Regions from separate parts of the Vibrio sp. Vb1554 genome, predicted to be linked through region 1. Evidence: riboswitches for the same ligand, from Rfam matches in the RefSeq annotation. Region 1 holds a riboswitch; the other holds the start of a gene.
The links. A riboswitch is a leader RNA that binds a small molecule or an ion and turns the genes downstream of it on or off. The one in region 1 is predicted to bind thiamine pyrophosphate.

Region 1 (5,397 bases):
AATGATTTGCTGTAGATTCGACTCACTGGCAACTTGATGTGACTGGTCATTGATGACAATAGTGATCACATCTAAGTCAGCAGCGGTCATTTGTGTTGTTTGTTGTTCTGATAACGTCATTGCTTCCAACTCTCTTAATTCTGCCTATTACTCGTAAGCTAAATCTGAGCACACACTTGGCACTGTTTGTCTTTGCTTATCGCCATGGTTTGCCATTGCAGTTTCAACCCATCAAACAGATGCAACTTGGCAGTCTCGACATGAAACTTTCCCGTCGCCAGTTTTTGAATTGCCGCTATCGCTTGGTAGTTGCCAAGTGTGCCCACCACCGGACCGACGACACCACTCTCACTGCACTTTTGCGTTTGCGGTAATTCGTCGAACGGATACAAACAGCGGTAACAGGCTGTACTCTCTGCTTCTTGTTCAATCTGCGTTTGATAATCAAAGACAGCGAATTGCCCTTGCCAACCAATTGCCGCCGCCGAGATGAGCGGCGTATTTTGCTCGAAACAAACTTGGTTAATGAGCTGACGCGTTGGCATGTTATCGGTGCAGTCGAGCACCACATCCGCTAGTATCACCTCAAGCTGAAGCTGTGCTTTGTCTAATCGCTTATTGAGGGCACGAATTTGAACCATAGAATTAAGGTCAGTCAGTTGCTTTACAGTCGCTTTTGTTTTCGCAACTTGTAGGTCTTGTTCACGATAAATGATCTGACGTTGTAGGTTACTGCTATCAACTTCATCGTCATCGACCACTACCAATTTACCAACACCCGCTGATGCCAAGTACAAACTCGCTGCGCTCCCTAACCCACCACAACCGATGATCAGCACATGCGATTTGCTCAAACGCTTTTGCCCAATTTCGGCAATTTCAGGCAGAGCGACTTGGCGCTGATAGCGAAGGAACTGCTTATCCGTGAGCATGCTCGCCTCTCTTGGTATCCGCCAACTCACTATTCTGATCAGTGAACGTTAGCTGTCTTTCCTTCATCAGTTGTGCGAAGAACTCGATGACCGATTGAGGTGATTCTGCCAACGTAATAGCACGCACTACTGCTAAGCTAGAAACACCTGTTTGCCAAACTTGGTCTGCATTAGATTGGTCAATACCACCAATCGCGACCGTCGGAAAGCCAAGCACATGGTCACTAACTGCTTTGTCTTTTGAAGGGCGGAAAGCAGCCTCTGTATTTGTATAAGGAATGCTATCAATCAGCTTTTGATACAGCGCCAAGCGCACCAAACCTTGTGGCTTCGATGGCATCTGTTTAGTGGTGGTTGGGAAAATATGCCCTAGTGCGATGTAGCTAGGATGAATTTGTACGATGCGCAGTAGTTCATAATAACCATGAGTAGAAAGACCAAGATGAATACCCGCTTTAGTTAGCTGAGCTAAATTCGATTCTTCTATGTCTTCTTGTCCTAGGTGAACACCATAAGCGCCATGCTTGATTGCCAACTGCCAATAGTCATTGATGAACACTTGTGCTTGATACTGACGACCTAGCTCAATTGCTCGAATGATCTGTTGTTCTAAATCGGCTTGTTGTGGGTTCTTGATTCGCAGTTGAATAGTGTTGATGCCTAGTGGCAGTAGACGCTCAATCCAAGCAACATCATCAACGACTGGATAGAGCCCTAGACTTTGCTTAGTTAGAGTTGGAAAGCTAACGCTCTCACCTTGTGCAGACCAACCAACTTGAATACCTAGTCGGTTATCCTCCAGTACAGGTGTGGGGAAATCATCAAATTGGGCAGCCCACTGAGTAGTTCGTCCCTCGTCAAGGTTGTCATTAAACAGTGTTTCACGTGAAACATTCGCTTGTTGAGTTAGCATTCCTCGAGCAAGTGTTAACGCATCTTCGATAGGAAAATCGAGTACTGTCAGCGTTACTATCCAAGCAAGATGATGTTCGGGATCGAACATTGCGTTGAATTTGGACTTAACGGAAAGCGCTCTCACTTCGTTGTTAATTGGGTGACGCCAGATATCAAGCTGAAGCACTTTCTCCTTTTCATCGGATACCTGCGTATCAGCAATGCCAATATAAATCGCTTTCGACGGTTGCTTAGCACACGCTTCTACCGACAAAGCAGAGCGGTAATAGAGCACAAATGAACTCTCATGCTCAGAGTCATAACCATCAATAAGGTCTGTCGTTATGTGCGTAGTCTGTTGGTCACGAACAAGCTGAATAGATTGAGTTGGGCTCACACCCAACTCAATGTCTTCAATGTTAAAACCCTGTTCTTTCGCCAACAACAAACATTGCTGAACTAAACCTGTCAGTTCAATCAATGATGACGGAATAAGGATTTTGCTCATTAGCCACTTACCTCGGCATGTGCTGCTGGGTGGTATAACTCAGAACCTGTATCTCTAAATTCTTGCGATTTCTGACGCATCCCCTCAAGAGGATCATCCAGCATTTTGATCGATATAGCTTGGTCCGCAGCAACTTGCTCAGTATCTTTTGCGTACTCTCGTACCTCTTGCGAAATCTTCATAGAGCAGAACTTTGGTCCGCACATCGAACAGAAGTGAGCAACTTTTCCAGACTCTTGAGGCAAGGTTTCATCATGGAAAGCACGCGCGGTATCTGGGTCGAGCGACAAGTTAAATTGGTCTTCCCAGCGGAACTCGAAGCGAGCTTTAGAAAGCGCGTTATCACGAACTTGTGCACCAGGGTGTCCTTTCGCCAAATCAGCGGCGTGCGCAGCAAGCTTGTAAGTGATCATGCCTACTTTCACGTCTTCTTTGTTTGGTAAACCAAGATGCTCTTTAGGAGTTACGTAGCAAAGCATTGCACAGCCATACCAACCAATCATGGCAGCGCCAATACCTGAAGTAATATGGTCGTAACCAGGAGCGACGTCTGTCGTCAATGGACCAAGAGTATAGAAAGGAGCCTCATGACAGTGCTCTAACTGCTCTTCCATGTTCTCTTTGATCATATGCATTGGAACATGACCAGGGCCTTCAATAATCACCTGTACGTCGTATTCCCACGCAACCTTGGTCAATTCGCCAAGAGTACGAAGCTCTGCAAATTGCGCTTCATCGTTAGCATCAGCAACCGAGCCAGGACGCAGACCATCACCAAGAGATAGTGCGACATCGTACTTAGCACAGATTTCACAGATCTCTCGGAAGTGAGTATATAAGAAGCTTTCTTGGTGATGCGCTAAACACCATTTCGCGATGATAGAACCACCACGAGAGACGATGCCAGTAACGCGTTTTGCCGTCATCGGTACATAGCGCAGTAGTAAACCGGCATGGATGGTGAAGTAATCAACGCCCTGCTCTGCTTGCTCGATCAGAGTATCGCGCATCACTTCCCAGTTAAGGTTTTCCGCCACACCATTCACTTTCTCAAGCGCTTGATACATTGGTACGGTACCGATCGGAACTGGACTGTTACGTAGAATCCACTCGCGAGTTTCGTGAATATTACGTCCAGTAGAGAGATCCATAACGGTATCTCCACCCCAGCGCGTTGCCCACACTAGTTTCTCTACTTCTTCTTCAATCGAAGAAGTGACCGATGAGTTACCGATGTTGGCGTTCACTTTGACCAAAAAGTTACGTCCAATGATCATTGGTTCGGATTCTGGGTGGTTGATATTGGAAGGGATAATCGCGCGACCTTCGGCGACTTCTTTACGCACAAACTCGGCGGTAATGTCTTTTGGAAGATTCGCTCCAAAGCTTTGACCCGGATGCTGTTGATTCAGCACTTCATCGCGGTATTGAGCACGCCCCATATTTTCACGCAGGGCGATGTATTCCATTTCTGGGGTGATTATACCTTTGCGAGCATAGTGCAATTGGGTCACACAATGGCCATCTTTGGCACGTCGAATACGTGGTAGATTACCGTAACGAAGATCGTCTAGTGTTTCGTCTTCTAAGCGTTCTTTGGTGTACACCGAGCTTACTTCATCAAGTAGCTCAGTATCGGCACGCTCTTCAATCCACCCTTCTCTCAGCTTAGGTAAGCCGCTATAGAGGTCTATGGTGTGCTCTGGATCTGTGTATACACCCGAGGTATCGTAAACGCGTACTGGCTCATTAGGCTCGAAAATAGGCGCTTCTTTTGTGCCTCCAATAAGGCTATCAGCGAGTGATATTTCACGCATTGGCACACGAATATCTGGACGTGAGCCTTCTACGTAGACTTTGCTTGAATTGGGGTACGGTTGTACCGAGAGTGTATCAATGAACTGTTTTGCTTCCAGTCTCGCTTGTTTGCGACTCGACATAGCATTTTTCCTTGCTTTGTTATACTAGATAAAAAGTAATTGGATAAAAATGCTTGGCGGATAGATGCGACAAGAGGAGTCAAATTAAGGCTAGTTAAAGCTTACGATATTTGCCTGTAACAACATTCGACTTTTGATAGATCAACCAGAAAGAGCTCCGGTGTGAATATCTTCTCTTGTTCCCTTCGCAGATTCTAATCTGATCAGGTTCAACGGATCCCGAATTAACGGTCTCAGCCTTATGGCACTCCGACAAGTGATGTCAGTATATAAAAACGGCTTGGTGAAACCAAGCCGACCTGTTCAATTTTTAACTACTTTGCTAGCTGCGCATCAATAATTGAAAGCCTATCCACGCCGCTGAAATACTTAACACTACATTCAACAATACGTTCAACCCCATCTTAAAGAAAGCGCCCTGCTGCATAAGCAACACATTATCCATCGAGAAGGTGGAAAACGTCGTTAGTGCCCCTAAAAAACCCAAGCCAATCACTTGTCGCCAAGGTTCCGTTGCCAAAAGTTCATTATCGAAAGCTGCTATCAATAAGCCCATCATAAATGAGCCAACAACGTTAACGGTTAACGTACCATATGGAAAACCACGCCCCAATAAAATGACACAAAGTTCAGAAATTAAGTAACGAGAACATGCACCAAATGCACCACCCAATGCAATAAAACCCAAAACGGATAGTTGTCCCATAATTCCCCCAGAAAAGTTAATGGCGACATTGTAATCAAATTTACGGCAATAGTGATTATACAATCTTAGAATTCAGCAAAGTATAGCGCTTAAAACTTATCAAGATTTTAAAAGTTACAGGAGTCACTTTACTTCAATGTACCCCATCAAACCCGTCTTCATATGTTCAATTACATGACAATGGTACATCCAACGCCCTGGTTTATCTGCAACAAATGCCGCTTTCGCACTGCCGTTTTTTCCAAGTAAGACCGTATCGGTATGAAACGGTTCGTCGAGTTTTTTGCCATCTAACTCAAGAACCGTAAATGTGTGTCCATGAAGATGAATAGGATGATGATATTGGGTGACGTTCTTTAGGTTGAAGATATAGGTTTTTCCAATCTCCAATGTTGAAAGCGGCGCTGGAATATTATC
Region 2 (5,397 bases), on a different contig from region 1:
TATATACTTCCGCGCATTCACTCTTCCTATATAGAGGCTAAATTCATGCGCTCTTTTGTTTTACGAGCTCGCGCGGCGCCAACCACCAGCAAAGCACTGTTAGAAGGTGTTGGTAATGAAGCGCATACAGAGATTCTTGCTCATACCATGATGAACACTATGTTCGTTGCTCAATCACACCGTGAAGATGTGGTTGTTCACTTGGTTTTGGAAAGCACAAAAGACTTCTCACGCACCATTACTATTCGCTCCAACGACATCACCAACATTGGCGGCTTCCATGAGTCAACCTTGATTGCAGCAGTGGCTCGCGCTTTGGATGCTTCGGTTGGTATGGGTAAAGAGCAGCTTCGTGAAGTTGAACCCGGTATTACGGTTCGTACAGTGAGCTTTGAACGCTTGGTGCAAGAACTGGCGGAAGACCACCAACTTTATATGTTGGACAAGAAAGGCGAATTTGTTCGTGACGCAGAAATTGGTGAAAATCCATGTTTCTTACTAACCGATCACATTCCGATGCCGAAGAAGTCGTTCAACAGCTTAAAGCGCCTTGGCACAGAGAAGATCAGCTTAGGTCCTAAGATGCTTTTCGCTTCTCAGTGTGTAGTATTGATCCACAATGAGTTGGACATACGCGAATTCTAGTTATTCGCGCACACGTTGCTAGATAATGAAAGAGGACTCTATTGAGTCCTCTTTTTGTTTCTATAGTAATGCTAAGTTTACTTACCACCAATGCTCAAACGAGCAAAACGAACGTCTGGCGAGAAGAAAGTTCGGCTATCGTTAATTAGCTGAGTATCACCTACAGCCTCAACTTCTTGCAGCATATTGTAGAAGTTACCCGCTACCGTGATCCCACGAACTGGTTGAATGCGCTTACCATCACGGCACAAGAAACCACTCGCGCCAAATGAGAAATCACCACTCACTGCATCCGCACCAGAATGGACACCTTGAAGTTCGACTAACTCTAGGTACTCACCCGCTTTTACTTCTGACGCACTGCTGTTACCCGTCGCAATCACTTTGTGATTCGCTGATACGTCTAGGCTCGATTTTGCACCGCGAGCGGCACTTGCTGTCGAGACTGCGCCCAAGTAACTTGCGGTCTGGCTGTTATGTAGCAAGGTTTTCAACTCACCATTAGCAATCATGACATTATCTTGAGTAGCGAAGCCTTCACTATCAAAACTCGCGATTGCCATACCATTTGGCATGTAAGCCGTATCAGTAAAGGTAATTAAATCACTCGCAACACGTTGACCAAGCTTGTCACCCAGTGGCGTAATGCCTTTCATCGCGCTTACGCCAGAGAAAGCACTGCCGAAAGCACCGAATAAACTTGCTAGCGCATTGATGTGGAAAATAGCAGGGTAGTTACCTGTCGCAACCGGAGCGCCTTCCAGAAGATCACGAGCAAGGTTGTAGCCACCTTCTATACAGTAAGCTGGATTCAACTCATCAAAACGGCGACCAAGTGACATTCTACCCGCCATTGACTGTTTGCCGTCTTTTTCAAACAAGGTATACGCGTAACAAGTGAACGAGCGCTCGAAGTGTTGACACAATGTGCCTTGAGTATTGGCAATGATCAGTTGTGTTTCGCCATCGCTGTAACCATTGTAAGGTGCGCTAGAAGCGTGAGGCAGAGCCACTACGCCTTGCTCAAGTGCGAGAGACAGTTCAATTTTTTCATCAACCGAAGTTGTGTCTTCTTGAGCAATCTCAGCCACGTCAGTCGTGATTTGGCTGTTCACACAACTAATGGTCTGATGTTCATCTTGCTTGGAAAAACGAGCGCTTTGCAGTGCATTAGTCAGCATCAAATCTAAGCTTGGTTGTTCTAACGACTCAGAATAGCTCGTTGCAACACGCGCATCTTTCACAACACGAACACCCAGCACTTGGCTTGAACTTACTTTGTACTCATCCAGCTTTCCTTGGTTCGCTTTCAGAGAAAAGCTGCTGTTGCGGTTTACAATGACGTCCGCTTCTGCACCTTGGCGTTTTGCTTCTGATAGGACGTAATCAACCGCATTGAGAAGTTGTTGTTCTTGGCTCATTAGTTACCGCCTCCTACCAGAATGTTATCGACTTTCAGCGTTGGCTGACCGACTGTTGTTGGTACTGAACCACTTACTGAACCACACATGCCCGGCGCAAGCGCCATGTCTCTGCCGACCATGCTGATTTCTTTCAACACTTTTGGACCCGTGCTGATCAGCGTTGCTGTTTTCAGAGGTTTGGTGATTTTGCCATTTTCAATGAGGTAAGCTTCACGAACAGCAAAGTTAAACTCACCCGTACCCGGTTGAACCGAACCACCACCCATCTTCTTCGCATAGATACCACGCTCGATGCCTGCCAGCATGTCATCAAGTGAATGCTCGCCTTCTTCGATAAAGGTGTTACGCATACGCGAGGTTGGTGCAAACTTGTAGTTTTGACGACGACCAGACCCCGTAGGTTCGTAACCTGTCTTCATGCCACCCATTTTATCGACCATAAAGCTGGTTAGCTTACCGTCTTTGATCAACTGAGTGCGCTGAGTCTTCATACCTTCATCATCAACGTGAATCGAGCCCCATTCGTTGGTCATGGTGCCATCATCGACTGCGTTCACCGCGGTGTGAGCAACCATTTCGCCCATCTTGTCGTGGAATACTGAAGCTTTCTTCGCAACTGAAGTGGTTTCTAGTAAGTGACCACACGCTTCGTGGAAGATTACGCCGCCAAAGCCGTTACCAATTACCACTGGCATTTCACCCGATGGACAAGCATCCGCGCCAAGTTTTACCAACGCTTGTTGCGCGATAGTTTGACCTAGCTCTTTGGCATCAAGCTGTTCACTGAATTCCCAACCAGCAAGAGCGCCAGGACCTTCCATACCAGAAGACTGCTCATTACCTTTTTGAGCGACGGTATTACCAGCAACTCGGATGTAATGACGAGTATCGTCAACGTGTAGACCTTCTGAGTTGAAGATAGACACTTGTTGTTCACGCTGAAGCACGCTGCCAATAAACTGGCTGATATGCTCACTCTCAGCACGTGCGGCTTGGTCAACTTTCAATAGAAACGCGATTTTTGAATCTAGGTTAGCATCCTTACTTAGTGGCATGCGGCAACCATGTTGGATTGGGTAGCGGTTCAAATTCAAAGAACCCGCTGACGCGATTTGCTCACGCTTGTCTTTTGCAGCAAGCAGCGAGGTTACGCGCTTTAGTTCGGCTTCATCTGTGCTGTTGGTGTAACCGTAAAGCACCTTATGACCGAAAAAAAGACGAATACCGATACCAAAATCGATACCCGAGTTAACCTTATCCACTTCACCAGATGCGATCTGGACAGTGTTGGTTTGGTGATGTTCAACGAATAGTTCAGCGAAATCAGCCCCCAAAAAGAGCGCATGATCGATCACTGACTTCGCTGTTACAGAATTAAGCATGAAGTCTCCTTGCTCGATGATCGTCTTAGCCATCCTAATTAACTGTGAAAAAGTTCAACAAAGTTAAATTGGCAATACGTTAAATTTTAACAGTTTTTTAACCTTGTTTTGTGCTAATCCTTGCTTAACGAGACCACGATTATTTATTAAATATTCCAGGTTCTGCTCATTCACCAGAGCGTTGCACTAGTAAATTCCACCCAGCAAACCATTTAGGTGCTTACTTTATCACTCACCTCGCATAATTGAATACTCATTATAATTACGCTCAAAAAACGTATCCCTTCCGCAATGGTCCTGCTATCATCCGAACGAAATAGTCGGGGGGCCACACGACAAGTGTTGGCTGAGATCGAAATTCGAGACCCGTTGAACCTGATTCAGTTAGCACTGACGTAGGGAACTATGCACACTTTGCCTTTCGTCGCCCCTCTTAGGTAAGCGATAGCGATCGAAAAATCGATCTATCTGCAACGGTCAAAGTCAGTTCCTATACGTCTTGTAGTAGGAGCGACCATGACGCAGCAATCACAACCTCATTCACATCACACGCCAGCCTTGCCTACCCCTATCGTATTGACCATCGCGGGCTCAGACAGTGGTGGCGGTGCAGGTATTCAAGCCGACATCAAAGCGATGTCCGCAACCGGCAGTTTTGCTTGCTCGGTAATCACGGCGATTACTTCGCAAAATACCCAAGGCGTTTCTGCGATTTTCCCCATTCCTCTCGACCATGTAGAGAGCCAACTTGATGCAGTATTTACCGACCTCAACATCGTTGCAGTCAAAGTGGGCATGCTGGCAGATTCCAACATCATCAAAGTCGTTGCAGACAAAATTAAGCAATACCAGCCAAAACACCTCGTGATTGACCCTGTAATGGTGGCCACTAGCGGTGATCTATTACTGGAACAGTCGGCAATCAGCACTTTAAAAGAAGAATTGATTCCGCTCGCAGACATCATTACCCCTAACCTACCCGAAGGCGCAGCATTGACGGGTAAGCCAATGCCTCAATCAGAATCTGAAATGAACGATATGATTACCGACCTTCGTGCGCTTGGCGCCAAAGCTATTCTGCTCAAAGGCGGTCACCTTGAAGAAAATGAAAACAGCAACGATCTGCTTATCATGCAAGACAGTGCCGAGTTAATCAGCGCTAAACGCTTTCCAACCAAAAACACTCATGGCACAGGCTGCACGCTGTCTTCTGCTATCGCGTCTTATCTTGGCCAAGGCAACAACCTACACAAAGCGGTGCACCTGGGTAAGCAGTACATCAGCCAAGCTATCGCACACGCTGATGAATTGGATGTAGGTAAAGGCCATGGCCCTGTGAACCACTTTTTTGCGGGTCATACTTATGTTCGCTAACGCGATTGGCATTCAGCTTTCCGATGCTAGTCTGCGATACAAAGATAGCCAAACACCGACTTTAGCAGGAATGAACATGACCATTCCCGTCGGTAAATGGACGGTATTACTCGGACGAAGTGGCTGCGGGAAAACCACAATATTGCGTTACTTAGCTGGCCTGCTGGATGACCAAGTTGACTGGCATGGCGAACTCATCACAACGGATGGCGCTGCACTGCATGACCGTATCGCTTACATGGCTCAGCAGGATTTATTGCTACCGTGGTTGAATGTGTTAGACAACGTCTGCCTCAGTTCTCGATTTTCTCAAGAGCAAGCACCAGAGAAAAATAGACAACGTGCACTGATTTTACTAAGCCAAGTGGGACTCGCCGATTACGCGGATGCTAAGCCAGCTCAGCTCTCTGGCGGCATGAGACAACGTGTTGCCCTTGCTCGCACTCTGATGCAAGACAAGCCTCTAGTTCTGATGGATGAGCCTTTCTCTGCACTGGACGCGGTTACTCGTCATAAGTTGCAAACCTTGTCTGCCGAATTGCTGAAAGATAAGACGGTTGTTCTGATTACCC

Region 2: linked by a shared signal. The riboswitch ahead of thiD (bifunctional hydroxymethylpyrimidine kinase/phosphomethylpyrimidine kinase) and the one ahead of thiC (phosphomethylpyrimidine synthase ThiC) in region 1 are both predicted to bind thiamine pyrophosphate.

What each region holds. Positions count from the first base shown of each region.
Region 1 is NZ_JAWPOJ010000043.1:23,723-29,119, forward strand. It holds gene thiS (sulfur carrier protein ThiS) at 1-120, opposite strand, end outside; gene R8N28_RS22115 (HesA/MoeB/ThiF family protein) at 159-932, opposite strand; gene R8N28_RS22120 (thiamine phosphate synthase) at 919-2,334, opposite strand; gene thiC (phosphomethylpyrimidine synthase ThiC) at 2,334-4,274, opposite strand; TPP riboswitch at 4,438-4,536, opposite strand; gene crcB (fluoride efflux transporter CrcB) at 4,597-4,980, opposite strand; gene R8N28_RS22135 (multicopper oxidase family protein) at 5,104-5,397, opposite strand, start outside.
Region 2 is NZ_JAWPOJ010000017.1:1,253-6,649, forward strand. It holds gene trmY (tRNA (pseudouridine(54)-N(1))-methyltransferase TrmY) at 46-645, shown strand; gene R8N28_RS14715 (TldD/PmbA family protein) at 723-2,066, opposite strand; gene R8N28_RS14720 (TldD/PmbA family protein) at 2,066-3,451, opposite strand; TPP riboswitch at 3,763-3,870, shown strand; gene thiD (bifunctional hydroxymethylpyrimidine kinase/phosphomethylpyrimidine kinase) at 3,968-4,825, shown strand; gene R8N28_RS14730 (ABC transporter ATP-binding protein) at 4,815-5,397, shown strand, end outside.